DNA from 3 places in the Paracoccus haeundaensis genome. Region 2 is predicted to be linked to each of the others. Evidence: riboswitches for the same ligand, from Rfam matches in the RefSeq annotation. Region 2 holds a riboswitch; each other region holds the start of a gene.
The links. A riboswitch is a leader RNA that binds a small molecule or an ion and turns the genes downstream of it on or off. The one in region 2 is predicted to bind cobalamin.

Region 1: it holds a riboswitch for cobalamin, as region 2 does, so the genes downstream of both, FHD67_RS18550 (ABC transporter substrate-binding protein) here and FHD67_RS04865 (TonB-dependent receptor plug domain-containing protein) in region 2, are expected to answer to the same signal.
Region 3: it holds a riboswitch for cobalamin, as region 2 does, so the genes downstream of both, FHD67_RS03825 (DUF1636 family protein) here and FHD67_RS04865 (TonB-dependent receptor plug domain-containing protein) in region 2, are expected to answer to the same signal.

What each region holds. Positions count from the first base shown of each region.
Region 1 covers NZ_VDDC01000051.1:2,713-10,683, forward strand. Annotated here, with positions in the region: gene FHD67_RS18540 (ABC transporter ATP-binding protein) at 1-31, opposite strand, end outside; gene FHD67_RS18545 (FecCD family ABC transporter permease) at 28-1,083, opposite strand; gene FHD67_RS18550 (ABC transporter substrate-binding protein) at 1,080-2,087, opposite strand; cobalamin riboswitch at 2,226-2,442, opposite strand; gene FHD67_RS18555 (hypothetical protein) at 2,691-2,945, opposite strand; gene FHD67_RS18560 (TRAP transporter large permease) at 3,071-4,387, opposite strand; gene FHD67_RS18565 (TRAP transporter small permease subunit) at 4,387-4,944, opposite strand; gene FHD67_RS18570 (TRAP transporter substrate-binding protein) at 4,994-6,013, opposite strand; gene FHD67_RS18575 (gluconokinase) at 6,010-6,540, opposite strand; gene gntR (HTH-type transcriptional regulator GntR) at 6,638-7,678, shown strand; gene FHD67_RS18585 (serine hydrolase domain-containing protein) at 7,760-7,971, shown strand, end outside.
Region 2 covers NZ_VDDC01000008.1:181,358-189,328, forward strand. Annotated here, with positions in the region: gene FHD67_RS04830 (LysR family transcriptional regulator) at 1-177, opposite strand, end outside; gene FHD67_RS04835 (GlcG/HbpS family heme-binding protein) at 403-831, shown strand; gene bhcD (iminosuccinate reductase BhcD) at 875-1,840, opposite strand; gene bhcC (3-hydroxy-D-aspartate aldolase BhcC) at 1,858-3,021, opposite strand; gene bhcB (beta-hydroxyaspartate dehydratase BhcB) at 3,018-3,983, opposite strand; gene bhcA (L-aspartate--glyoxylate aminotransferase BhcA) at 3,983-5,173, opposite strand; gene bhcR (HTH-type transcriptional regulator BhcR) at 5,371-6,192, shown strand; cobalamin riboswitch at 6,255-6,441, shown strand; gene FHD67_RS04865 (TonB-dependent receptor plug domain-containing protein) at 6,575-7,971, shown strand, end outside.
Region 3 covers NZ_VDDC01000007.1:183,933-191,903, reverse strand. Annotated here, with positions in the region: gene cobN (cobaltochelatase subunit CobN) at 1-2,355, opposite strand, end outside; gene cobW (cobalamin biosynthesis protein CobW) at 2,369-3,412, opposite strand; gene FHD67_RS03825 (DUF1636 family protein) at 3,415-3,825, opposite strand; cobalamin riboswitch at 3,921-4,146, opposite strand; gene cobO (cob(I)yrinic acid a,c-diamide adenosyltransferase) at 4,187-4,816, shown strand; gene otsB (trehalose-phosphatase) at 4,918-5,640, shown strand; gene FHD67_RS03810 (alpha,alpha-trehalose-phosphate synthase (UDP-forming)) at 5,650-7,008, shown strand; gene aroQ (type II 3-dehydroquinate dehydratase) at 7,255-7,683, opposite strand; gene FHD67_RS03800 (asparaginase domain-containing protein) at 7,723-7,971, opposite strand, start outside.

The sequences.
Region 1 (7,971 bases), on a different contig from region 2:
GGCGGGTCAGATCACGCGCGATCAGCATCATGACGCGGACCGCCCGCGGATCAGAATCGCCGCAAAGGCCGGCGCGCCGACCAGCGCGGTCACGACGCCGATGGGCAGGGTCTGGCCGGGTACCAGCATCCGCGCGATCACGTCCGCGGCGATCAGGAAGACCATGCCGATCAGCGCCGACACGGGCACCAGCCGCGCGTGGCGCGTGCCCACCAGGAACCGTGCCGCATGCGGGACGACCAGCCCGACAAAGCCGATCGCACCGGTGACCGACACCATGACCGCCGTGGCCATGGCGGTCGCCAGGATCAGCACGGCCTGAACGCGCCGGACCGGCACGCCCAGGGACGCCGCCGATTCCGTGCCGAAGGCAAAGGCGTCCAGCGCGCGGATGTGCCATGCGGCCGCGCCAAGGACGGTCACGGCGGCGGCCAGCGACAGGCCGACATCGTCCCACCGGACGCCCGACAGGTTGCCCAGCAGCCAGAACATGATGCCGCGCGCCTGTTCCGCACTGGCCGACCGCGCGATGATGAAGCTGGTCAGGGCGTTGAACAGCTGCGACCCGGCGATGCCTGCCAGCACGATCTGCGCGGCACCCCGCGCGCCCGGACCACCACCCGACAGGCGCGCCAACCCCACCACCAACGCAAAGGCCGCGATCGCGCCCAGCAGCGCGCCCGCCGACATCGGCACGAACCCCGCGCCGATCCCCGCCACCGCGACCGTCACGGCCCCCGTAGACGCCCCCGCCGAGATGCCCAGCAGATAGGGGTCGGCCAGTGCGTTGCGCAACAGCGTCTGCAGGACCAGCCCCGAGATCGCCAGCCCCGCTCCGCAGGCCCCTGCCACCAGCGCGCGCGGCAGGCGGTAAGCCCAGACGATACCCTGATCGATCGGGTCCAGCGGATAGCCCGCACCCAGCATCTGGTTGGCCAGCGCCTGCCAGACGGTCGAGAGGGGGATCGGCGTTTCCCCCAGGGCGGTGCCGGCCAGGGGGGCCGCCACGATCAGCAGCGACACCCACAGCCAGACCGGGGCCAAGGGGCGGCGGACGGTCGGCACCCCGACATCGGCGGTCATTCGGACAGCCCGTCCATGCCCGCCGCCAAGGCCTCCAGCCCGTCGATCATGCGAATGCCGGGATGCAGCGCCTCGGCGTCCAGGATGACGATGCGATCCCGGCGCACGGCGGTCATCCGGCGCGTGACCGGGTCCGTTTTCAGAAAGCGCAGCTTTGCCTCGACATCGTCGGCAGGAAAGCGGCGGCGGTCCATGCGCGCGATCACCAGCACCGAGGGGTCGGCACGGGCGATCGTCTCCCACCCTACGGCGGGCCATTCCTCGTCCGAGGTCACGACGTTGCGCAGGCCAAGGCGGTCCATCATCCAGGCCGGGACGCCCATCCCGCCCGCCATGTAGGGGTCCAGCGCCAGATCGGCTGAGGAGAACCAGACCGCCGCGGACGCATCCGGCAGGTCCATCGCCCGCGCGCGCTCCACGACCGCCACCTCTCGGGCCTGCAGGTCGGCGATCAGCGCCTGGCCCGCGTCCTGCGCGTCCATGACGCGCGCGATCTGGTCGATGCCGTCCCACAGCGTCGCGATGTCGAAGGGCGCAAGGCGGGTGCCGTCGGCGCCCACGCTGTTGTCCTTGCCTTGGCAGTCCGTGGGCATGACATAGGCCGGAATGCCCAGATCGGCGAACTGCCGGCGCGTGCCGACCGCCCCCTGATCCCCGATCATCCAGGCGAACATCGTCGGCACGAAGCCGGGGCGCCGGTTCACCACCGATTCAAAGCTGGGCGTGTCGTCGCTGATGCGGTCAACCCTGGCATCATCCTCTGCAAAGGCGGGCAGCACCGGGGTGAACCACAGCGCGGTCCCGGCCATCCGGTCCGCCTGGCCCAGCGCATACAGGATCTCGGTCGTGGACTGGCCGATCGACACGACGTTGTCGGGACGCGCGGGGATGGTCACTTGGTGCCCGCAATTGTCGATCACCAGCGGATAGTCGGTCGGCGCGGCAAGGGCCGCCTGGCCCAGGCCCAGCGCCACCGCGGTCGTCAGGAAGATTCTGGTCGTCATGGTCGTCCTTCATGAAACGAAGGACGGGGCTGAAAAAGGCGCAGCGGCGTCACCGGGGTCCCACCCACCTTCGCGGTCGCGTCGGATGAAGGCCGTGGATCGGCGCATGCGGTCTTTCTCCGGGGCACCCCGCCCGGGTTGGTTCAGGTCATGATGGCAGGTCTCCTGACTTGCGGGTCGCGGCCTTCCCCGCCTTCCCGGCGCAGGGGGCGCCAGTGGCATCATAGGGTCGGCTACCGCTTACAGTTGCGGGGGCAGTCGCGGATTCGGCGCCTGATGGCTACACCTCACCACGTTCCCTTTTCACCCTGCCGGGGCCTTGGCCGGCACGGGAACCATCACGGACGGAAATGCCGCCGGGTGGGGACAAAGTCAACTGCCGCGGCAAGCAGCCCGCAGCCGACCCGGCCACCACGGCCGACGCACCTGTGACACCCGCCGCTTATGCCAGCCTGATCCCGGCGACCGGTGCGCCGCTGGTCGAACGCGCTGGCGCCCTGCGGAGGAAGGAGTTGGTCGCAGTCCTTCCTGCCAGGCATTGATGGGGGGTCGGATATAGGGCGTCAGACCACCGGGCGATCCAGCGCCTGACACCGCAGGGCTTCAAACCTGGCCGGGCCTCTTTCGCCACAGGTGGCGAAGGTCCAGCCGGGGATAGTCCCGCTCGATCTGGCTGCCCCAGAACAGGCCGGCGATCGGGGCTTCGGGATGGTCAGGGTCAAGGCCATAGTCGATCTGGGCGATGCGTTCGGCCGGCATGTGCAGGGTGTATCGCAGGAACAGGAACTGCTCCAGCCAGGCGTCATGGTCCTTGTTCGTGAACAGGTCCGGACGGGGGACGGGTTCGGGGTCGTGCATGGTGGGTCAGCTTTGGGTGACGGACCCGGATCATCCGTCAATCCGCTTGCCGGTGCAACATTCCTGTCCCCGAACGAAAAGGGGGCACGCCGCATCCGGCATGCCCCCCGATCCACGGCAGGCGATCAGTAGATCGCCAGGGCCGGGAACAGGATCAGCAGGCCCACCGCCAGGATCTGCAGCCCGATGAAGGGCAGCAGGGCGCGGAAGATTTCTCCCAGCGAGATGTCCGGCGGGGTCACTGACTTCAGGTAGAAGGCGGCGGGCCCGAAGGGCGGCGACAGGAAGCTGACCTGCATGTTCATCGCGAACAGCACCCCGAACCAGACGGGGTCGTATCCCAGGCTGACGATGATCGGCACGAAGATCGGCATGGTCAGCAGCGCGATGCCGACCCAGTCCAGGAACATACCCAGCACGAACAGGATCGCCATCATGAACAGGATGATGATCGTCGGGTTGTCGCTGATGCCGGTGATCAGTTCCGACACGAAGTTGATGCCGCCCATCAGGTTGAAGACGCCCACCAGGGCAGATGCACCGATGCCGATCCAGACGATCATGCCGACCGTCTGCAGCGTCTGCATGGCCGCGCCGCGCAGCAGGCCCCAGGTGAATTCGCCGCGGATCACGGTCGAGATCAGCACGCCCGCCACGCCCACGGCGCTGGCCTCGGTCACGGATGCGATGCCGCCATAGATGGAGCCCAGCACCATGATCACGACCAGGATCGGCAGGAACAGGCCCTTGAGCAGGCGCAGCTTTTCGTCCCGCGGGACGCGGGCGGTGACGGCCGGGGGCACGTCGCCCGGCGTCAGCCAGGCACGGATCAGCACATAGGCCACATAGAGCAGCGCCAGCATGAAGCCCGGCACGAAGGCGGCCGTGAATAGGTCGCCGATCGAGACGTTCGCGGTCAGGCCATAGATGATCAGCACGATCGAAGGCGGCACCATGGTCCCCAGGCTGCCGCCCGCGCAGACGACGCCGATGGCCAGCTTGCGGTCATAGCCCTGGGCCAGCATCTGGGGCAGCGCGATTAGGCCCAGCAGCACGACCTCTCCGCCGATGATGCCGGACATGGCGGCCAGGATGACGGCCACGAAGATCGTCTGGACCGCCACGCCGCCGCGGATGCGGCCGCCGACCAGGCGCATCGCCTCGAACAGGTCGCGGGCGATGCCGCTGCGGTCCAGGATCGCGGCCATCAGCACGAACATCGGCACCGACACGAAGACGAAGCTGGACACGAAGGTATAGACGCGGCTGGTGATCAGCGGCACGACGTTCGGACCGAACCACCCGAGCGCGAAGATCAGCGTGACCAGCAGCGTGACGAAGGCCAGCGGGATGCCCGTCAGCAGCAAAAGCAGCAGCAGCGCGAACAGAAGGCCCGTCCCGGCCTCGATCCCCAGGGATTGCAGCGAACCGAAGATCTCCATCAGCGGGCTCCCTTGTGCCCGCGGGCATAGTTGACGGTCAGGATGGCGAATTGCAGGGCCATGATCGCCAGCGCCACCATCAGCAGCACCTTGAGCACGCCCGGATAGGCCGGGTTCCAGGCCGAGCCCGAGGTCTCGAGGTGAAAGCTGCCGTCGGGGCGCCAGGCGGACCGCTTGACCATCTGCCAGGCCGCCCAGGCGAAGGCGCCCGAGGACAGGCCGCAGATCGCCGAGATGAGGATGTCGGCCACCCGCCGCGCGGCGGGCGGCAGCAGGTCATAGACCAGGACGACCCGGATGTGCCGGTCGCGCGCGGTGCACAGCAAGCCCCCGTAGACGAACGAGATCGCGCACAGGAACACCGTCGTCTCGTGCGCCCAGTTCGTCGGGCGGCCGAACACGTAACGCAGCACGACCTCCTGGATCAGGATCAGCATGGCGACCACCAGGCCCAGGGCCGGGATGATCGCCAGACGGTCGATCACGCGACCCAGGCGCCCCGACTGGGGCACGGCCTCGTGTTCCTCGCGCGGAATGGCTTCGGATGCGTCCATCATGTCCTCCTCCCTGGAAGGGACCGGGCGCGGACGCCCGATCCTGCGGCGCTTACTGCACCAGGCCCTTTTCGGTCAGGTACGCGGTCAGCGCGTCATAGACCTGCTGCGCCGCGGGCGACTGTCCGGCGACCTTTTCCCATTCGCCCATCGCGATGCCGCGGAACTTGGTGCGCTCTTCGTCGGACCAGTCGTGGACGGTGATCGTCCCGCCGGCCTCGGCCTCCGCCACGGCGGCCGCGTCGGCCTCGGCCAGGGCTGCGACCTGGACGCGGGCGAAATCGCGAACCGACTGCGTCATCACCTGCTGCAGGTCCTCGGGCAGGGCGTCCCATTTCTCCTTGTTCATCGAGATCTCGACCAGGGGCATGGAGTGGAAGCCGGGATAGACCGGATGGGGCGCGACCTCGTTCAAGCCTTGGGCTTGGTTGGTCGAAAAGACGCTGTAATCGGCCGCGTCGATGACCTTCTTGTCCAGCGATGTGAACACCTCGGAGCCGGGCAGGTTCACCGGCGATGCGCCGGCGGCGGCAAAGACCGACTGGACCAGGCCTTCGGGCGCGCGGATCTTGACGCCGGCCAGATCATCGACCCCGTCCAGCGGCACGGCGCTGACCAGCGCCTCCAGGCCCGGCGTGGTGGCGCCGATGAACTGCAGGCCATAGGGGTTCATGATCTGGTTCAGCAGCTCGGCCCCGCCGCCGTTCTCGACAAAGTCCAGCATCTGCTCGGGGTCGGACCAGGCGCCGACCGGGTTGCCCATCAGACCGAAGGCCGGATCGCGTCCCGAGAAATACGACAGGTCGGTCACGTGACCGTCCAGGATGCCCGTGGCGATCGCATCCTGGGTTTCGTTATGGGCGACGATGGATTCGACCGGCAGCAGGTCGATGGCGATGCGGCCGCCGGACTTTTCCGCGACATCCGCGGCCCAGCCCTGCTGGAGGACGAAGTTCGGGTTGCCCGACGGGTCGGACGACTGGAAACGGAAGCTGTGATCCTGGGCCATGGCGGGTGCGGCCAAGGCCATCGCGGCGCTGGCCGACATCAGGAAACGGGTCATCTTGGTCATGGTGTCTCTCCTCCGGTTGAAACTAGGCGCGGGTCGGACAGGGCCGCGACCGCGCGGTCGATGATCTGGTCGGGCGGCAGCGCCACGTCGATCCACAGCGCGCCTTCGGCGGCGGGATCGGGGGGCTGCAGCGCGGCCAGCTGGCTGTCGATCAGGCTGGCGGGCATGTAGTGGTCGCGCCGTGCCGCCATGCGCGCCGCGATCAGGTCGCGGTCGCCGTGCAGGAACACGATGTCCATCGCCCCTGCCCCGGCCCGCAGCCGGTCACGATGCGCCTGGCTGAGCCCCGAGCAGGCCAGAACGGCGCGATGGGGCGTCGCACGCGTCGCCGCCGCCAGACGGTCCAGCCAGCCCCACCGCATGTCGTCGGTCAAAGGCAGCCCGGCCCGCATGCGCGCCACGCTGGATTCGTCGTGATACAGGTCCGCCTCGATGAAGCTACCGCCGATGCGGTCGGCGATGCCACGGGCCACGGTCGACTTGCCCGTGCCGCAGATGCCCATGACCAGAATCGGCCGCGCGTCCATGATGTCTCCTCCCGATGACAGCGCAATCATGGATGACAGCGCTGTCATCGGTCAAGCCCCTTTTCTTTGCGCGGCGATGGCGTAATCTTCGCGCGTCATGAACAAAACCTCGCGGATCACCCTGTCTGATGTGGCGCTGGCCGCCGATGTCAGCCCTATCACCGTGTCGCGCGCGCTGCGGGACCCGTCCAAGGTGTCGCCGCTGGCCCGCGACCGGATAGACCGGGCCATCCGCGAACTGGGCTATGTGCCGAACCCTGCGGCGCGCGCGCTGGCATCGGGGCGCACCGATATCGTGGGTGTCATCATCCCGTCGGTCAGCAACAACGTGTTCGCCGACGTGATGCGCGGCATCGACGAAGGTCTGCAGGGCAGCCCGCTGATCGTGCAGCTGGGCACCACGCGCTACTCTCCACTAACTGAGGAGCAGCTGATCCGCGTGTTCCTGTCACAGCGCCCGGCGGGATTGATCGTCGCGGGCCACGATCAATCCCCCGCCGCCCGCGCCCTGCTGGCCGGGGCGGAATGCCCGGTCGTGCAGATCATGGAGGTCGGCCCCGATCCCATCGACCTGGCCGTCGGCCTGTCGCATTTCGACGGGGCGCGGGCCGCCGCCGAGCATCTTCTGGCGCAGGGATACCGCGCGCCGGCCTTCCTGGGTGCTCAGATGGACCCGCGCAGCCAGCGCCGCCTGGCAGGGTTCCGCGCCTGCCTGGAGGCCGCCGGGCTGGGCGGCGACGATCCCGTCGTCACCACACCCGAGCCGTCCTCGGTCAGCCTGGGGTGCCGGCTGTTCGCGGATCTGATGGCGCGCCTACCGCAGACGGATGCGGTCCTGTGCAACAACGACGATCTGGCGCTTGGCGTGCTGTTCGAGGCGCGTCGTCGCAACATCGCGGTGCCCTCCCGCCTTGGCATCTGCGGGTTCAACGACCACGAGATGATGTCCGCGGCCGAACCGCCCATCACCTCGGTCGCCACCGATCGGCGGGCGATGGGCGCTCAGGCGATCCGCCTGATCCGCGCGCGCCTGGCCGGACAGGATGCGCCCCGCGGCCATGCGGTCGACCTGGGGTTTCAGCTGATCCCCCGCGCCAGCACGCGCCGCAACCGCTCCAGCGCCAATCGGCCAACCTGACGGCCCCTCTTTCGGACATGACCAGCCTTGCACATGCTGCAAAACTGCCCTTTCATGGATCGAAACGGATGGGAGGATGTCATGACCCTGAGGCCGCTTCACCGCACGCGGTTCCTGCTGACCCTGGGGGGCCTGTGCCTGGCCCTGCCCGGCGCGGTGCAGGCGCAGGCGCAGGACTATCCGCATGCGGACGAACCGATCGGCACGGTCGAGGACGTCTATGACGGCCACCTGACGCCGGACCTGGCGGTCAGCACCTTCCGCAACATCGACCGGCTGTTCCCCACCCGGGC
Region 2 (7,971 bases):
GGTCGTGGTCAGCTTGCGGGTGGTGCGGTTCAGCAGGCGCAGGCCAAAGCGGTTTTCCAGATCCTTGATCCGGTTGGATGCGACCGCGGGCGACAGGCGCAGATCGCGCCCCCCCGCCGTGATCGAGCCCAGTTCGACCACCCGCACGAAGACCCGCAAGCTTTCAAGATAGGACATCGCCGTTGGCCCGCTTTCAATGGAACGTGGAAAGTCTTCTATGTCGCGGATGATTCCGCAACCGAAACCGTCGCGCTAGCGTGATCCGGGCGGCGGCGGCCCGCGCGCGTTGCGCATTGGGGGTGGCCGTCCGCGACCCGCCTGCTAAGCATTGCCCGTCCGCGTCGCCGACCTTCGGGTCGTTCCGCTGCGGCCGGGCACCCGGACAACAGCCAAGGAATTCCGATGCAGACCCTGACCCGACTCGATCTCGACGACGCCCGCATCCTGATGGCCGGTGCCGAGGCCCATGCCCGGACGATCGGCGTCCCGATGTGCATCGCCATCACCGACGAGGCGGGCCAGCTGATCGCCTTTCAGCGGATGGAGGGCGGCAAGGTCACCTCGACCACCATCGCCATCGACAAGGCCTTCACCGCGGCGGCGGCCAAGAAGGCGACCCACGACTATGGCACGGCCAGCCAGCCCGGCGCGCCAGCCTATGGAATCGCCTCGGCCATCGGCGGGCGGCTGATGGTGGTCGGCGGCGGTCTGCCGGTCCTGTGGAACGGAGAGGTCGTGGGCGGCATCGGCGTGTCCTCGGGGACGCCGGCCCAGGACCAGGCGGTGGCACAGGCCGGGATCGACGACTGGATCGCGCGCCAGGCGAAATGACCGCCCCCCCCGCGCGCCCGCTGTCGGGTGCGCGGGGGTGACGCTAGATCTGGACCGCGATGGCGATCCCGCGTTCAACCGCCAGATCGACCGCGGCGGATGCGACTGCCAGATCCTGCAGTCCCACCCCGGTGCCGTCGAACAGGGTGATCTGGTCGTCGGACACCCGGCCCGGACGATCGCCGTTGATCACCGCACCGATCTGGGTGATGTCGTCCGGCGCGATCAGCCCTTGAGCCACGGCGTGCTGGGCCTCTCCGATGGTGACGGACTGGGCGACCTCGTCGGTAAAGACCGACGCCTTGCCCAACAATGCAGCCTCGACCTCCTGCTTGCCCTTGGTGTCGGTGCCCATGCAGGCCAGGTGCGTGCCGGGCCGGACCTGGGCGGCCTGCAGGATGGGCGCGAATGACGAGGTGATGGTGATGATCACGTCCGCCTGCGCGCCCAGCTGCTCCAGGTCGACCGCCTGGAACGGGATGCCGCGTTCATCGGCGACCTTGGCCAGCCGATCCAGGTCGGCGGGGTTCAGGTTCCAGCCGACGACCCTGTCGAAGTCCTGCTGATCCAGCGCCGCGCGCAGCTGGAAGGTCGACTGATGCCCCGCCCCGATCATGCCCAGCACCCGCGCGTCCCGCCGCGCCAGGTGGCGGATCGACACCGCCGAGGCCGCCGCCGTGCGCAGCGCGGTCAGCAGGTTGCCGCCCACCACGGCCCGGCACCGCCCGGTATCGGCGTCGAACAGAAAGATCGTCGACTGATGGTTCGTCAGGCCCTTGTCGGCGTTCCGCGGCCAGAACCCGCCTGATTTCAGCCCAAGCGCCAGCGATTCCCGGTCGAACCCCGACTTGAACCCGTAAAGCGCATCGGCATGGCCGATCGCCTCGCGGATGACCGGAAAGTTGTAGGCCGTATCCCGCGCCATCGCGGCAAAGACCTGTTCGACCGCCGCAAAGCAGTCCTGGGCCGAGATCAGGTCCGCGATCAGGTGTTCGGGGACGATCAGCAGGGGGGATTGCGTCTGCATCAATAGGCCTTTCCGCGGGCAGAGACCGGCCAGACGACCTCGACCTTGCCGCCCCGGACGCCCACGTACCAGTCGTGGACGTTGCAGGTCGGATCGCAATGGCCGGGGATCAGGCGCAGCTTGTCGTTGATGGCCAGCACGCCGTCCGGGTCCTCGACCACGCCATGTTCGTCGGAACACTTGATGTATTTCACGTCCGTGCGGCCCTGGATGACGGGCAGGCCGCTGTCCACCGACTGCGCCTTGAGGCCGGCATCGACCACCGCCAGATGCGGCTTGGCATGGCTCATGACGCTGGTCAGGATGAACAGCGCGTTTTCCCATTCGCCCTGGTCGATGCGCTTGCCGTCCCGGTTCAGGATGCGCCCGTAATCGGCATCCATGAAGGCATAGCTGCCGCATTGCAGCTCGTTGAAGACGCCCGAGTTGGATTCGAAGTAATAGGACCCCGTGCCCCCGCCCGACACCAGTTCGGGCGTCAGGCCGATCGCGGTCAGCGCCTCGACCGCTTCGCGGACCTGGGCGATGGCCGCGTCCAGCTTGGCCTTGCGGTCGTCAAAGCTGTCCAGGTGCTGCATGGCGCCCTGATAGCCCTGGATGCCGGTGAATTTCAGGCCGGGGGCGGCGTCGATGGCCTGGGCGATCTGCACCACCGCCTCGGTCGTCCTGACCCCGCAGCGGCCGGCGCCGCAGTCGATCTCGACAAAGCATTCCAGCGTGGTGCCGTGGCGCTGCGCCCCCGCCGACAGTTCGGCCACGTTGGCGATGTCGTCGACGCAGACGATGATCCGGCTGCCCCGCAAGGGCAGGCGCGCCAGGCGGTCGATCTTGGCCGGGTCGCGGACCTGGTTCGACACGAGCACGTCGCGGATGCCGCCGCGCACGAACACCTCGGCTTCGGACACCTTCTGGCAGCAGACGCCGACCGCGCCGCCCAACCGCTCCTGCAGCTTCAGGACGTCGACCGACTTGTGCATCTTGCCATGCGCCCGGTGGCGCATGCCGTGGGCGCGGGCGTAATCTCCCATCTTGCGGATGTTGCGTTCCAGCGCGTCCAGATCAAGGATCAGGCAGGGGGTCTGGATGTCGGCCTCGTCCATCCCCGGCAGGGCGGGAATGTCGTATCCGACCTCGAGGCCTGAGAATTCTGCATGGGCGTTCATTGGGCATCTCCGTTGGTCCAGGGCAGGCGGTCCAGATCGACATTGCCGCCGGTGATGATGACGCCGATGCGCTGGCCGGCAAAGACGTCGCGGTTCTTCAGGATGGTCGCCAGCGGCACCGCGCTGGAGGGTTCGGCCACGATCTTCAGCCGTTTCCAGATCAGCTGCATCGCGGCCACGATCTCATCCTCGGACGCGGTCAGGATGTCGGTGACGTGGCTGCGGACGAAATGCCAGGTCATGTCCTTGAGCGGCACTTTGAGCCCGTCTGCCACCGTCACGGGCGCGTCGTCTGCGATGATATGGCCCGCGCGAAAGCTGCGCGCCGCGTCGTCGGCCTGTTCGGGTTCGGCCGCATAGATGCGTGTGGCGGGGGCCAGCGCGGACAGGGTCAGGCAGGTGCCCGACACCATGCCGCCGCCGCCGATGGGGGCGATGACCGCGTCCAGGTCGGGGATCTGCTCCAGCATCTCGGCCGAGCAGGTGGCCTGTCCGGCGATCACCCGCGGGTCGTTGTAGGGATGCACGAATTCGGCCCCCGTCTCGGCCACGACCTGGGCAAAGACCGCCTCGCGCGAGCTGGTCGAGGGCTCGCATTCCACGACGCGCGCGCCATAGCCGCGCACCGCGTCCTTTTTCGCCTGCGGGGCGGTGCGGGGCATGACGACCGTGCAGGGGATGCCGCGGCGTCCTGCGGCATAGGACAGGCAGGTGCCGTGATTGCCGCTGGAATGGGTGGCGACGCCGCGCGCGGCCTGGGCATCCGACAGGCCAAAGACCGCGTTGCTGGCCCCGCGCGCCTTGAAGGCGCCGGCCTTCTGCAGGTTCTCACACTTGAAGAACAGCTGCGCGCCCGTCAGCTCGTCCAGCATCCGGCTGGTCAGGACGGGGGTGACGTGGACATGCGGGCGGATGCGGTCGCGTGCCGCCAGCATGTCGTCCAGGGTCGGGATCGCGTCCATCACGCAGCCCGCCTGCAGGCCTGGCCCGCGCTGTGCCGGTAATGCGCTTGGGCGGCGGCGACGCCGGAGCCCAAGGTGACGGGCAGGCCCAGATCGACCATCACCATCTCTGCCGTGGCCAGCCCCGACAGGGCCATCACGTCGGTCAGCATCCCCAGATGCCCGATGCGGAAGACCTTGCCCGCGACATCGCCCAGGCCCGTGCCGAAGGCCACGCCATAGGTGTTCAGCGCATGGCTGACGATGCGGTTGGCGTCGAACCCGTCCGGCGTGCGGATCGCGCTGACGCTGTCGGAATACAGCGCGGGTCGCGCGGCGCACAGCGTCATGCCCCATGCCGCGACGGCCTGGCGGACGCCTTCGGCGATGCGGTGATGACGGGCAAAGACGTTCTCCAGCCCCTCGTCCAGCAGCATGTCGGTGGCGACCTTCAGCCCGTTCAGCAGGCCGACGGGCGGCGTATAGGGAAAGCCGTTCGCGGCATAGCCCCGCGCCATGTCGCGGATGTCGAAGAAGGTGCGCGGCAGGCCCGCGCCCTCGACCGCGGCCATCGCCTTGGGCGAAAAGCCGACGATCGCCAGGCCGGGGGGCAGCATGAAGCCCTTCTGCGACCCGGTGACGGCGACATCGACGCCCCATTCGTCCATCCGGAAGTCATAGCAGGCGATGGAGCTGACCCCGTCCACGAACAGCATCGCGGGATGGCCCGCCCGGTCCAGCGCGCGGCGGACCGCGGCGATGTCCGACCGGACGCCGGTGGCGGTTTCGTTATGCGTGGCCAGGACCGCCTTGATGCGATGGGCCGTGTCGGCGGTCAGGATCTCCTCGAACCGGTCGGTGGGGATACCTTCGCCCCAGGACTGGTCCACGACCTCGACGTCAAGGCCGTGCCGCTGGCACATGTCGATCCAGCGGTGGCTGAACATGCCGTTGCGCGTGGCCAGAACCGCGTCGCCCGCGGACAGCGTGTTGGTGATCGCCGTCTCCCACCCGCCTGTGCCGGTGGAGGGGAACACGAAGACCTGCGCCTGCGTCGATTTCAGGACCTTTTTGACCCCCTCCAGCGCGGGATGCAGGATCTTTCCGAACATCGGGCTGCGATGGTCGATTGTAGGCATGTCGACGGCCTTGCGAAGCACCTCGGGGATGTTCGTCGGGCCGGGAATGAAGATCGGGTTCTGGGTGCTCACGGTCGGCTCCTCCTTGATGCGACAAGGTGTAGCATGGGTCCGCAAACCGGTAAATTTTTTTGAAATCGTTTTTCGGAAATCTGGTTTAATGCAGGTTTCGCAGCGAAATCATGGGCGCTTGAATTTTTCATTGCCGGAAAGCGGCTTTCATGAAATTATTTTTCTGTGGTGTTACAGACGGAAGGGGCGTGATTCCGATGCAGCAGCCGGTGCGCAAGCGGGGACGGCCAAGAGGCGGCAAGGCCGATCAGCCCGCCGCCAGCATCCAGGCCCTGGACCGCGGGCTGGACGTGCTGGAGGCCCTGGCCGCACATGAGGGGATCACCCTGACCGGCCTGTCCACGCATCTGGATCAGTCCCCCGCCACCATGCACCGCGTCCTGGCCACCCTGGAACACCGTCGCTATGTCGAGAACAATCCCGACCGGCAGGAGTGGTTCATCGGCCCCGAGGCGTTCCGCCTTGGTTCGGCCTTCCTGCGGCGCACGAACATCGTCGAACGCAGCCGTGCGGTGATGCGCGACCTGATGGCCCTGACCGGAGAGACGGCGAACCTGGGCATCGAACGCGACGGCGACGTGCTGTTCGTCAGCCAGGTCGAGACGCATCAGACGATCCGCGCGTTTTTCCCGCCCGGCACCCGGTCTCCGCTGCACGCATCTGGGATCGGCAAGGCGCTGCTGGCGGCGTTCGATCAGACGCGGCTGGCGGTGTTCCTGCGCGACGCGACCTTCACCCGGTTCACGGAAAAGACCATCGCCGACGCGGACGCGCTGCAGGCCGACATCGCCCTGATCCGCCATCGCGGCTTTGCCTTTGACGACGAAGAGCGCACCTTGGGGATGCGCTGTGTCGCGGCCTCCATCGTGAACAGCTATGGCGAGGCGGTGGCCGGGGTGTCGGTGTCGGGCCCCACAAACCGCATGACCGATGCCGCCGTCGACCGCATCGGCGGCATGGTCGCCACCGCGGCGGAACGGATTTCGGCCGATCTGGGATCGGGCCGGGGCGGGCGGTGACCGCCTTTTGCCGGGCGTGGAACGGACGGCGGAATCCCGTTGACAGCTCCGGGGCCTCTGCGCCACAAGGGCGCCGCTACGGTTCCGGCCTGCATGCCGGATCAAAAGGGAACGCCGGTGACAATCCGGGGCTGCCCCCGCAACTGTAAGCGGAGAGCGATGGCCGATCATGCCACTGGAGCGATCCGGGAAGGCCGGCCAAGGCATCGACCCGCAAGCCAGGAGACCTGCCGCAGCACTCACCCATTTCCGGCGCGGGGCGTGCCAGGAAAGCGGCTGATCCGCAGTGGTGACAGTCACCGTCCTGCCGCGACCCACCGGGTCCGTGTGCCGGACATTTCTGTTTGCCGCAGGCCGTGCCTGCCTTGAAAGGTCCGTGCCGATGCGCCGTCCGATCTGTCTTCTGGCGACGCTTGTCGCCCTTCCCGTGACCGCCGCCGCTCAAGGTGCGGCACCGGGAGAACCCATCCTGCTGGACGAGATCGTGCTGACCGCCGGCATCACGCCCGTGGCCCAGGACGGCTATGCCCGCGCCCACACCGTCCTGACCGCGACCGAGATCGAGGATCGCGGCATCGCCACCGTCCAGGACGCCCTGCGCGCGTTGCCCGGCGTGTCGGTCAGCGGCAGCGGCGCCAGCATCGCGCAGGTCCGCATCCGCGGCGCCGAGGCGAACCACACCCTGATCCTGATCGACGGCATCGAGGCGGCGGGGGGCGAGGATGAATACGTGCTGACCGGGCTGGAGACCACCGACATCGACCGGATCGAGGTGCTGCGCGGGCCGCAATCGGTGTTCTATGGATCGAACGCCTCGGCGGGGGTGATCAACATCATCACCCGCGACGCGCCCCAGGGCCTGTCCTATGGCGGTTCGGTCGAGGCCGGGAACGGCGGGGCGGCCTCGGTCCATGTCAGCCGTCGCGGGGAGCGGGGCGGGCTGCGGCTGTCGCTGTCGGCGCGCGACGATCTGGGCTATGACCAGTCGGGCGATGGCGGCGGCAAGGACGGGATCAACCGCAAGACCGCCGTCCTGTCCGGCGACGTCCTGGCCACCGACGATTTGCGCCTTGGGGTGGCGCTGCGCCAGTCCACCGAGGATTACGGCTTTGACGCCGAGAACTTTGCCGCGACCGATGCCGAAAGCTATCTGGTCGATGCCGACCTGTTCGGCCGCCGCGACGAGTTTCAGGGCGGGGTCTGGGCGGAATATACCGCGTTGGACGGCCGCCTGGTCCAGCGCCTGGACTATCAGCACAGCATCACCCGGCAGAGCCAGGACAACAGCCCGTTCCGGCGCGGCCAGACCGAAAAGCTGAAATACCGCGCCAGCCTGGGGTTGGACGGGTCGGCCGCCGATGCCTCGCAGCTGCTGAACCTCTTGGCGGAACATCAGCGCGACAGCAACTCGACCGCGCCGGGGCAGTCCCGGGAGATGTCGTCGGTCGCGCTGGAATACCGCGCGATGCTGGCCAGCGGACTGGATGTCCAGGCCGGGCTGCGCCACGACGCGAACCGCGTCTTTGCCGATTTCACCAGCTGGAACCTGGGTCTGTCCTGGCAGATGCCCGACCGTCCGTTCCGCCTGCACGCATCCGCCGGGACGGGGCTGGTGAACCCGTCCTATTTTGAGCTGTATGCCGATGCCGGCTTCTTCGGCACCGTCTATCAGGGCAATCCCGACCTGCGCCCGGAAAAGAACAGCGGCTTTGATCTGGGGGTCGAGGCGCAGCTGCCGGACGGTCGCGGGACCATCGACGTCACCTATTTCAACGAGAC
Region 3 (7,971 bases), on a different contig from region 2:
GCGGCCCAGCAGGGCCAGCGGCACGACCTCGACGCCCGAGACGCGGCCGGACCCGGCATCCCAGACCGGCTTCAGCCCGGCCAGATGCAGGGCCATGGCGAACTCTTCGCCCGCGGTGCGCATGGTCGCGCTGCCCCAGAGATCCACGACCAGCCCGCGCGGCCAGTCGCCGTGATCCTGCAGGTGACGGCGCAGCAACTCCTCGGCCAGTTTCACCCCCTGCGCATGGGCGGAGGGCGTGGGCACGGCACGCGGGTCCACGCTGTAGAGGTTGCGCCCGGTGGGCATCACGTCCGACCGCCCCCGATTGGGCGAACCCGACGGCCCCGGCGCAACGAACCGCCCGGCCAGCGCGGCCATCAGCCCGTCGCGTTCGGCCTGACCGCAGACGCCGCTGCCCCAGACATGCAGCCCCTCTCCGTACTGGCTTTCCTTGATGTCGCAGACGAAGCGGTCGATTCGGGTGATCGCCTCGGCGGCGCTGGCGTCGGGGGGGATGCCCAGATCGGCCTCGACCCCCAGGGCGCGCGCCTCGTCCCGGATTGCGGCGATCAGGCGGTCGCGACGCGCGGGGTCCAGCCCGTCGGCGGTGGAATATTCGTCCAGGGACCGTTCCAGCCCGGCCATGCCGGGGGGCAGGGCCGCGTCCCGCATGGGGGGCGGCATATGGCCCAGGGTCACCGCCCCGATGCGGCGTTTCGCCTGCGCGGCCTCTCCCGGATCGTTGACGATGAAGGGATAGATCACCGGCAGCGACCCCAGCAGAACCTGCGGCCAGCAGTCGCCCGACAGCGCGACCGCCTTGCCCGGCAGCCATTCCAGCGTGCCATGCGCGCCCATGTGGATCAGCGCCCGCGCGCCCTGCTGCGCCAGCCACAGATAGAAGGCCACATAGGCATGGCGCGGCACGCGGGTCAGGTCGTGATAGCTGTCCTCGCGCCCGGCGCGGTGGCTGCGTTCGGGCTGCAGCGCCAGGATCACCGGGCCGTGCAGGCTGGCGCGCAGGTGGAAGGCGCCGTCCCGGCAATCGGGGTCCGTCTCGGGCGGCCCCCAGGCCGCGTGCAGGTCCTCCTGCAGCGCCTGCGGCAGGCGGGCCAGCGCCGCGCGGTAATCGTCCAGCGGCCAAGCCAGGGTGCCGTCCGGCAGCGCGGGCAGGTCCGTGCCCAGCATCGCCCCCACCGCCTGCGCGGATGCCGGCGCGTCCAGCCCCACCGCATGGGCCTGTTGCCAGTCGCGGCCCGGATAGGTGGAGAGCACCATCGCCACGCGACCCGCCCCTTGCGCCATCGCGTGCCAGGCGGCGATGCGGTCGACGGCCCGGGCCCGCATCGGCGCATCGGGCCGGTGCACGAAGCGCGAATACTGCAGGTCCGGGTCGCGCGGGCTGACCGCCTTGAAGCTGATGAGGCCCGCGAAGATGCGTCCGTCGACCTCGGGCAGGACGACGTTCATAGCTAGGTCCGACGGCGACAGACCGCGTTCGGCCGCCAGCCAGTCGCGGCGGCGGTTGGTGGACAGGGCCACCTGGAACACCGGGCAGGACCAGCCGTCGAACGGACCCGCGTTCCCCCCGGAAAACCCGGTCGCGTTCACGACCAGCGCAGGCCCGCCCGGCAGGGCATCGGCCAGCCAGTCGCCCAGGCCCGGCGCCTTGAGCGACGGGGCAAAGACGCCCATCGCCGCGATGCCCCGCGCCCGCAACGCCCGGATCAGCGCGTCGATGGGCGCCACATCCGCCGCCGCCAGCCAGCTGCGATAGAAGGTGACCAGCGCCGCAATAGGGCCCGGATCGGCGACCACCCCCCGGTCGGGGTCGTAGAACCCCATCGCGGGCAGGGTCTTGACCCCCGGCACGGGCGCGGCCTGCAGGCCCGATGCGACGGCCATCTGCGCCAGCGCCGCCTGCGCCGCGACCGCGCCGCCTTGGTCGCAATGCCGCCGCAGCACGCGCAGGACCGAGGGGGGAACGGTCGACATCTCCTCCAGCCGCGGATCGTCGCGGCCGTCCGCGGGCAGCACGGCCAGCGCGATGCCCCGCCGGCGCGCCAGGTCCTGGACCGAGGCCAGGCCATAGGGCCAATACGCCTCTCCGCCGATCAGGCGGATCAGGATGCCGCGCGCGCCCGACAGGGTGTTCTCGACATAGGTGTCGACCGAGACCGGGTGCCGCAGCGCCACCAGGTTGCACAGCCGCGTGGACGGCAGTCCCCCCGCCGCGCGCCGCCAGCCCTCCGCAAAGGCCCCCAGGTCGCTGTCCGAAAAGGACAGGACCACCAGATCGCCGGGCGTCTGCCCGGGATCATAGGGGGTGTCGGTCTGCTCCAGCCCGACCTGTTCGCGGAAGATGACATGCATCAGGCGGGCCCGGTCATGCTGGCACGGCCTCCAGCACGGCGCGGATCGCGTCGGGGTTCACGTCGTCGTGCTCCGCGATCACCACCAGGCGCGAGCGGCGCGGGGTCTGGCCCCACGGGCGGTCGTACTGATGGCGCACCCGCGCGCCCACGGCCTGCACCAAAAGGCGCATGGGTTTGCCCGCGACGGCGACATGGCCCTTGACGCGCAGCACGTTCTGCTCGGCGGCCAGACGGGCGATGCGGGCGGCCAGATCGGCCGGGTCGGTGATTTCGGGCAGGTCGATGACGACGGTGTCGAAATCCTCATGTTCGTGGTCGTCGGCGCCGTCGTGATGGCTGGGGCGGGCGTCCAGATCATCTTCGGCGGCCTTGCCCAGGCCCAGGACCAGGCGAGGATCGACCGCGCCCTCGGTCACGGTCAGGATGGGCAGGGGGCGGGGCAGCTCGGCCTCGATCGCCGACCGTGCCGCTGCGACGCCCTGCGGTCCGGCCAGATCGGCCTTGGTCAGCAGGATGACATCGGCGCAGGCGATCTGATCCTCGAAGACCTCGGACAGGGGCGTCTCGTGGTCCAGGCCGGGGTCGGCGGCGCGCTGCGCGTCCACCGCCGCCACGTCGGGGGCGAAGCGGCCCGCCGCCACGGCCTCGGCATCGGCCAGGGCGATCACGCCGTCCACGGTGATGCGCGAGCGGACGGCGGGCCAGTCGAAGGCCTTCAGCAGGGGCTTGGGCAGCGCGAGGCCCGAGGTCTCGATCAGGATGTGGTCCGGGCGGGCGGGAAGCGCCATCAGCGCCTCCAGCGTGGGGATGAAATCGTCGGCGACGGTGCAGCAGATGCAGCCGTTCGACAGCTCAACGATGTTCTCGGCCGGGCAGGCGGCGTCGGCGCAACCCTTGAGGATCTCTCCATCGACACCCATCGTGCCGAATTCGTTCACGATCACCGCAAGGCGCAGCCCCTGGGGGTTGGCCATCAGATGGCGCACCAGGGTCGTCTTGCCCGACCCCAGAAAGCCGGTGATCACGGTGACGGGGGTCTTGATAAGGTCGTTCATGGTCACTCCTGCGACAGGGTATGCGGGGGGATGCGGGCAAGGCTCTGCTTGCGGAAGACGGCGGGGCGTTCGCGCCACGGCACGATGCCGTCGGCGGTCCCGGCATAGGCGCGCGCGCCCGACAGGATGTCGGCGGCGTCGTCCAGCGTCAGGCGGCCATAGACATAGGACCACTTGCCCGGCGCGGACAGCGCGACGGAACAGCCCTGCGAACAGGCAGAAAGGCATTCGACGGGGCGGATCTCGACGCCGTCGGGGGCGGTGCGGGACAGCAGGTCGTGCAGCCGGGCGCCAAGGCGCGGCACGTCCGGGCCAGGGGCATCCGTCCTTGCGGCATCGGTCCCTGCGGCATCGGGAACCGGGTCGGGCACGGTGCCGCGACAGGTGGTGCAGACATGCAGAACGGCGCGCATCGCGGCCCCTTCCTTGTTGCGGCAAGGGGCGTCCGAGAGGAGGCGGCACGGGGCATCCGGCCATCACCTGCCGGTCGCGAAACACCCCGTTCGCCCGTCATCGTCAGGTGCTGGCAGGTCTCCCGGCTTGCGGATCCAGGGGCGAATGCCCCAACGGTCGTCCCACCTTCCCAGCCCCAATCGGGGCCAGTGGATCGGGCGACCTCTCCGGTCACGGTCGCGGGGGCGGCTGCGCTTGGGGTCGCGGGTCTGGTGACCCGGGGCCTTGTCGCATTCCCTCTTCGCCTGTCATAGACAGGAACCAACACGCCCTCACCCAAACCCCCGCACCCGCCGTTTGTCAACCGCAAGGAGCGACCCGATGACGCAGACCGACCCGATTTCCGCCGAGGATCAGGACCGCCACGCCGCCAAGATGGCCAGGAAAAAGGCCGCACGCGACCGCATGATGGAGACCAAGACCGGCGAAAAGGGCCTGATCATCGTCCATACCGGGCCGGGCAAGGGCAAGTCGTCGTCGGGGTTCGGCATGATCATGCGCTCCATCGCGCACGGGATGCCCTGCGCCGTTGTGCAGTTCATCAAGGGCGCGTGGGACACGGGCGAACGCACGCTGCTGACCACGCATTTCACCGACATCTGCCAGTTCCACGCCATGGGCGAGGGCTTTACCTGGGAGACGCAGGACAAGTCCCGTGACATCGCCATGGCGCAGGCCGGGTGGGCGCGCGCGCGGGACCTGATCCGTGACCCGGCCATCCGCATGGTCCTGCTGGACGAGATCAACATCGCGCTGCGCTATGGTTATCTGGACGCGGCCGAAGTGGTGGCCTTTCTGCAGGCGGAAAAGCCCGCCATGACCCATGTGGTGCTGACCGGGCGCGGCGCCCCCGACGCGCTGATCGAGGCTGCCGACCTGGTGACCGAGATGACCCAGGTCAAGCATCCGTTCCGGTCTGGGATCAAGGCGCAGGCCGGGGTCGAATACTGACGCGCGCGGGTCGGCAGTCAAAAAACCTCACGCGGCGGTGAACCCTCGGGGGGAGTCACGGGTTCCCTTTGGTATATCCCAATCGCCGGAGCCCGCCTGACGTGACCCCACCCCCGCTTGCCCCCGACGCCGCCCTGTTCCTGGATTTCGACGGCTGCCTGGTCGACATCGCCCCCCGGCCCGATGCGGTCGTTGTCACGCAGGCGCTGCGCGACCGGCTGGCGGCGCTGTACCGGAGGCAGGGGGGTGCGGTGGCGCTGATCTCGGGGCGCGACGTGGCCGACCTGCGCGGACATATGGACGGGTTCGAGGGCATCGTCGCGGGCAGCCACGGCGCCGAACTGTCGCTGCGCCCCGGCCGCATTCAGACCCTGCACCGGGTGGATTTCGACGCGGGCCCCCTTCATGCCGCGGCCCATGCCGCCGCCGCGCCCCATCCCGCCCTGCTGGTCGAGGAAAAGCCCCACGGCGTCGCACTGCATTATCGGGACGCCCCCGATCTGCGCGCCTTTGTCGATGAGGTGATGCAGGATCTGGCCGATCGGAACCCGCATCTGGTGCTGCAGCCCGCCAAGATGGCGGTCGAACTGCGCCCCGGCGGTGTCGGCAAGGACAGCGCGCTGGCGCATCTGATGACGCTTGAGCCCTTTGCCGGGCGCGTGCCGGTCTTTGCGGGCGACGATACCACCGACGAACCCGCCATGGCCGAGGCGCAGGCCCGCGGTGGCTTTGCCATCAAGATCGGCGACGGTCCCACCGCCGCGCATCACCGATTGTCCGACCCTGCCGCGCTGGCCGCCTGGCTTGACGCATCGCTGAACTGAGGAATGCCCATGTCCACCGAACCGCGCCTGATCGTCGTCTCGAACCGCCTGCCGCTGGGGGACGATCCCTCGGGCGGGCTGGTGGTGGCGCTGGAGGATGCGTTGCGCAGTTCCGGCGGGGTGTGGGTGGGTTTCTCGGGCGAGGTGACGGACGATCCCGCGCCCGACCTGCAGGACCATCCGGGCGCGGCGTTCCAACGGCTGTCCTTTGACCTGACCCCGCAAGAGCATGACGAATACTATCTGGGCTATTCCAACTCCATCCTGTGGCCGCTGTGCCATGGGCGCCCCAACCTGATGCGCATCAGGCCCGAATACCTGGATGGATATGCACGGGTGAACCAGCGCATCGCGCGGATGCTGCTGCCGGTCCTGCGCCCCGATGACCGGATCTGGGTGCAGGATTATCACCTGTTCCCGATGGCCGCCGAACTGCGCGCCTTGGGGGTGGAAAACCCGATCGGCCATTTCCTGCACATCCCCATTCCGGGTCCGGCTGATTGCGCGGCCCTGCCCAACCCCGCGCAGCTGTTCGATTGGCTGTCCCATTACGATCTGCTGGGGTTCCAGGCCGAACGCGACCTTGGCGCCTTTGCCGAAAGCGCCCGTCAGCTGGCGGACGGCGATCAGGTCGCGCCGGACCGCTTCCGGCTGTCGGGACGCATGGTCCGCACGCAGGTCTTTCCGATCGGCATCGACGCCGCGGCCTTCATCACCGAGGCAGCAGACGCCCCCGACAGCGACCGCATGCGCCTGTTGACCGGGGCCAAGATGATGATCGGCGTCGACCGGCTGGATTATTCCAAGGGCATCCCGCAGCGGTTCCGGGCCTATCAGCTGCTGCTGGAAAAGATCCCCGACCTGCACGAGAAGATCTCGTTCCTGCAGATCGCGCCTCCGACGCGGGGCGAGGTCGAAGCCTATCAGGACATCCGGGAGGAGACCGAACACCTGGCCGGACGCATCAACGGCCAGTTCGCGACGTTGAACTGGACGCCGATCCGGTTCATTCATCGGCCGTTCCCGCGTCCCGTGCTGGCGGGGCTGTACCGGCAGGCGCGCATCGGGTTGGTCACGCCGCTGGCCGACGGGATGAACCTGGTCGCCAAGGAATACGTCGCCGCTCAGAACCCCGACGATCCGGGCGTGCTGATCCTGTCGCGCTTTGCCGGGGCCGCTGAGACCATGGCCGAGGCGCTGATCATCAACCCCCACGACCCGCATGATCTGGCCGTCGCGATGGCACAGGCGATGCGGATGTCGCAAGCCGAACGCCGCGACCGCCATGCCGCCCTCCTGAAAGGTGTGGTGGACCACGATGTCGCCTGGTGGTCGCGCACCTATCTGGAGGCGCTGACGGCGCGGTGATTCGCGCGGGGTGTGCCCAAGGATCGGGCAATACCCTCAAATTGCGCCCTGTCCCGTGGCAGCGCACGTTCCGGTTGACCGAGCGGCGCGGCCTGCGGTGACAGGGGCGCGGGTCCGGCGCATGGTGGACCTATGAAGCAGATGCTTCGTGGCGTCCTCCTCCCGGTCCGGCCACGGACACTTCGGAAAGCCGCCGGTCCTGCCGCCCCCCTCCTCCCTGCGGCCAGGTCCGGCGGTCTTTTCGTCTCAGCCGATCAGGCCCGCCACGTGGCGCAGGGCTGCGGCATAGCCGTTCAGCCCCAGCCCCGCGATCACTCCGTCGGCGCGCTTTGACACGAACGAATGGTGGCGGAACGCCTCGCGCTTGTGGACCTGGCTGATATGGACCTCGATCACCGGGCCGTCGAAGGCGTTCAGCGCATCCAGCACCGCGACCGAGGTATGGGTCAGTGCCGCCGGGTTGATGACGATGGCCGCGGCTTCCAGCCGGGCTTCGTGGATCCAGTCGACGATCTGGCCTTCCCAGTTCGACTGCAGGAAGCGGATGTCATGCGGGGCGGCGGCCTTGCGGCACAGCGCCTCAAGATCGGCCAGCGTCTCGTGGCCATAGACCTCGGGCTGGCGCTGGCCCAGCAGGTTCAGGTTCGGACCGTTCAGAACATGGATCAGCGGCATCGGGGTCTCCTTGCTGGGGCTTGCTAGCGCGGGCGGGTGTCAGCCCGCAAGCGCGGTGACGGGGGCGGCGCGATGGGCGGGGTCGATCATGCGCAGCGCCGGAGGATCGTCCGACAGGATCGCCACCGCGCCGGGGGCGGGGGGGCCGGACCACAGCACCGCCCCGTCGTGACCGATCAGCGCCAGTCTTTCGCCCTGCATCCGCAGCACGCCGGGCCCCGGCGCTTGCCACAGGACCGCGCCGCCCCGCATCAGCCGCGGCCCGGCATCGGGGTCGTTCTCCAGCCG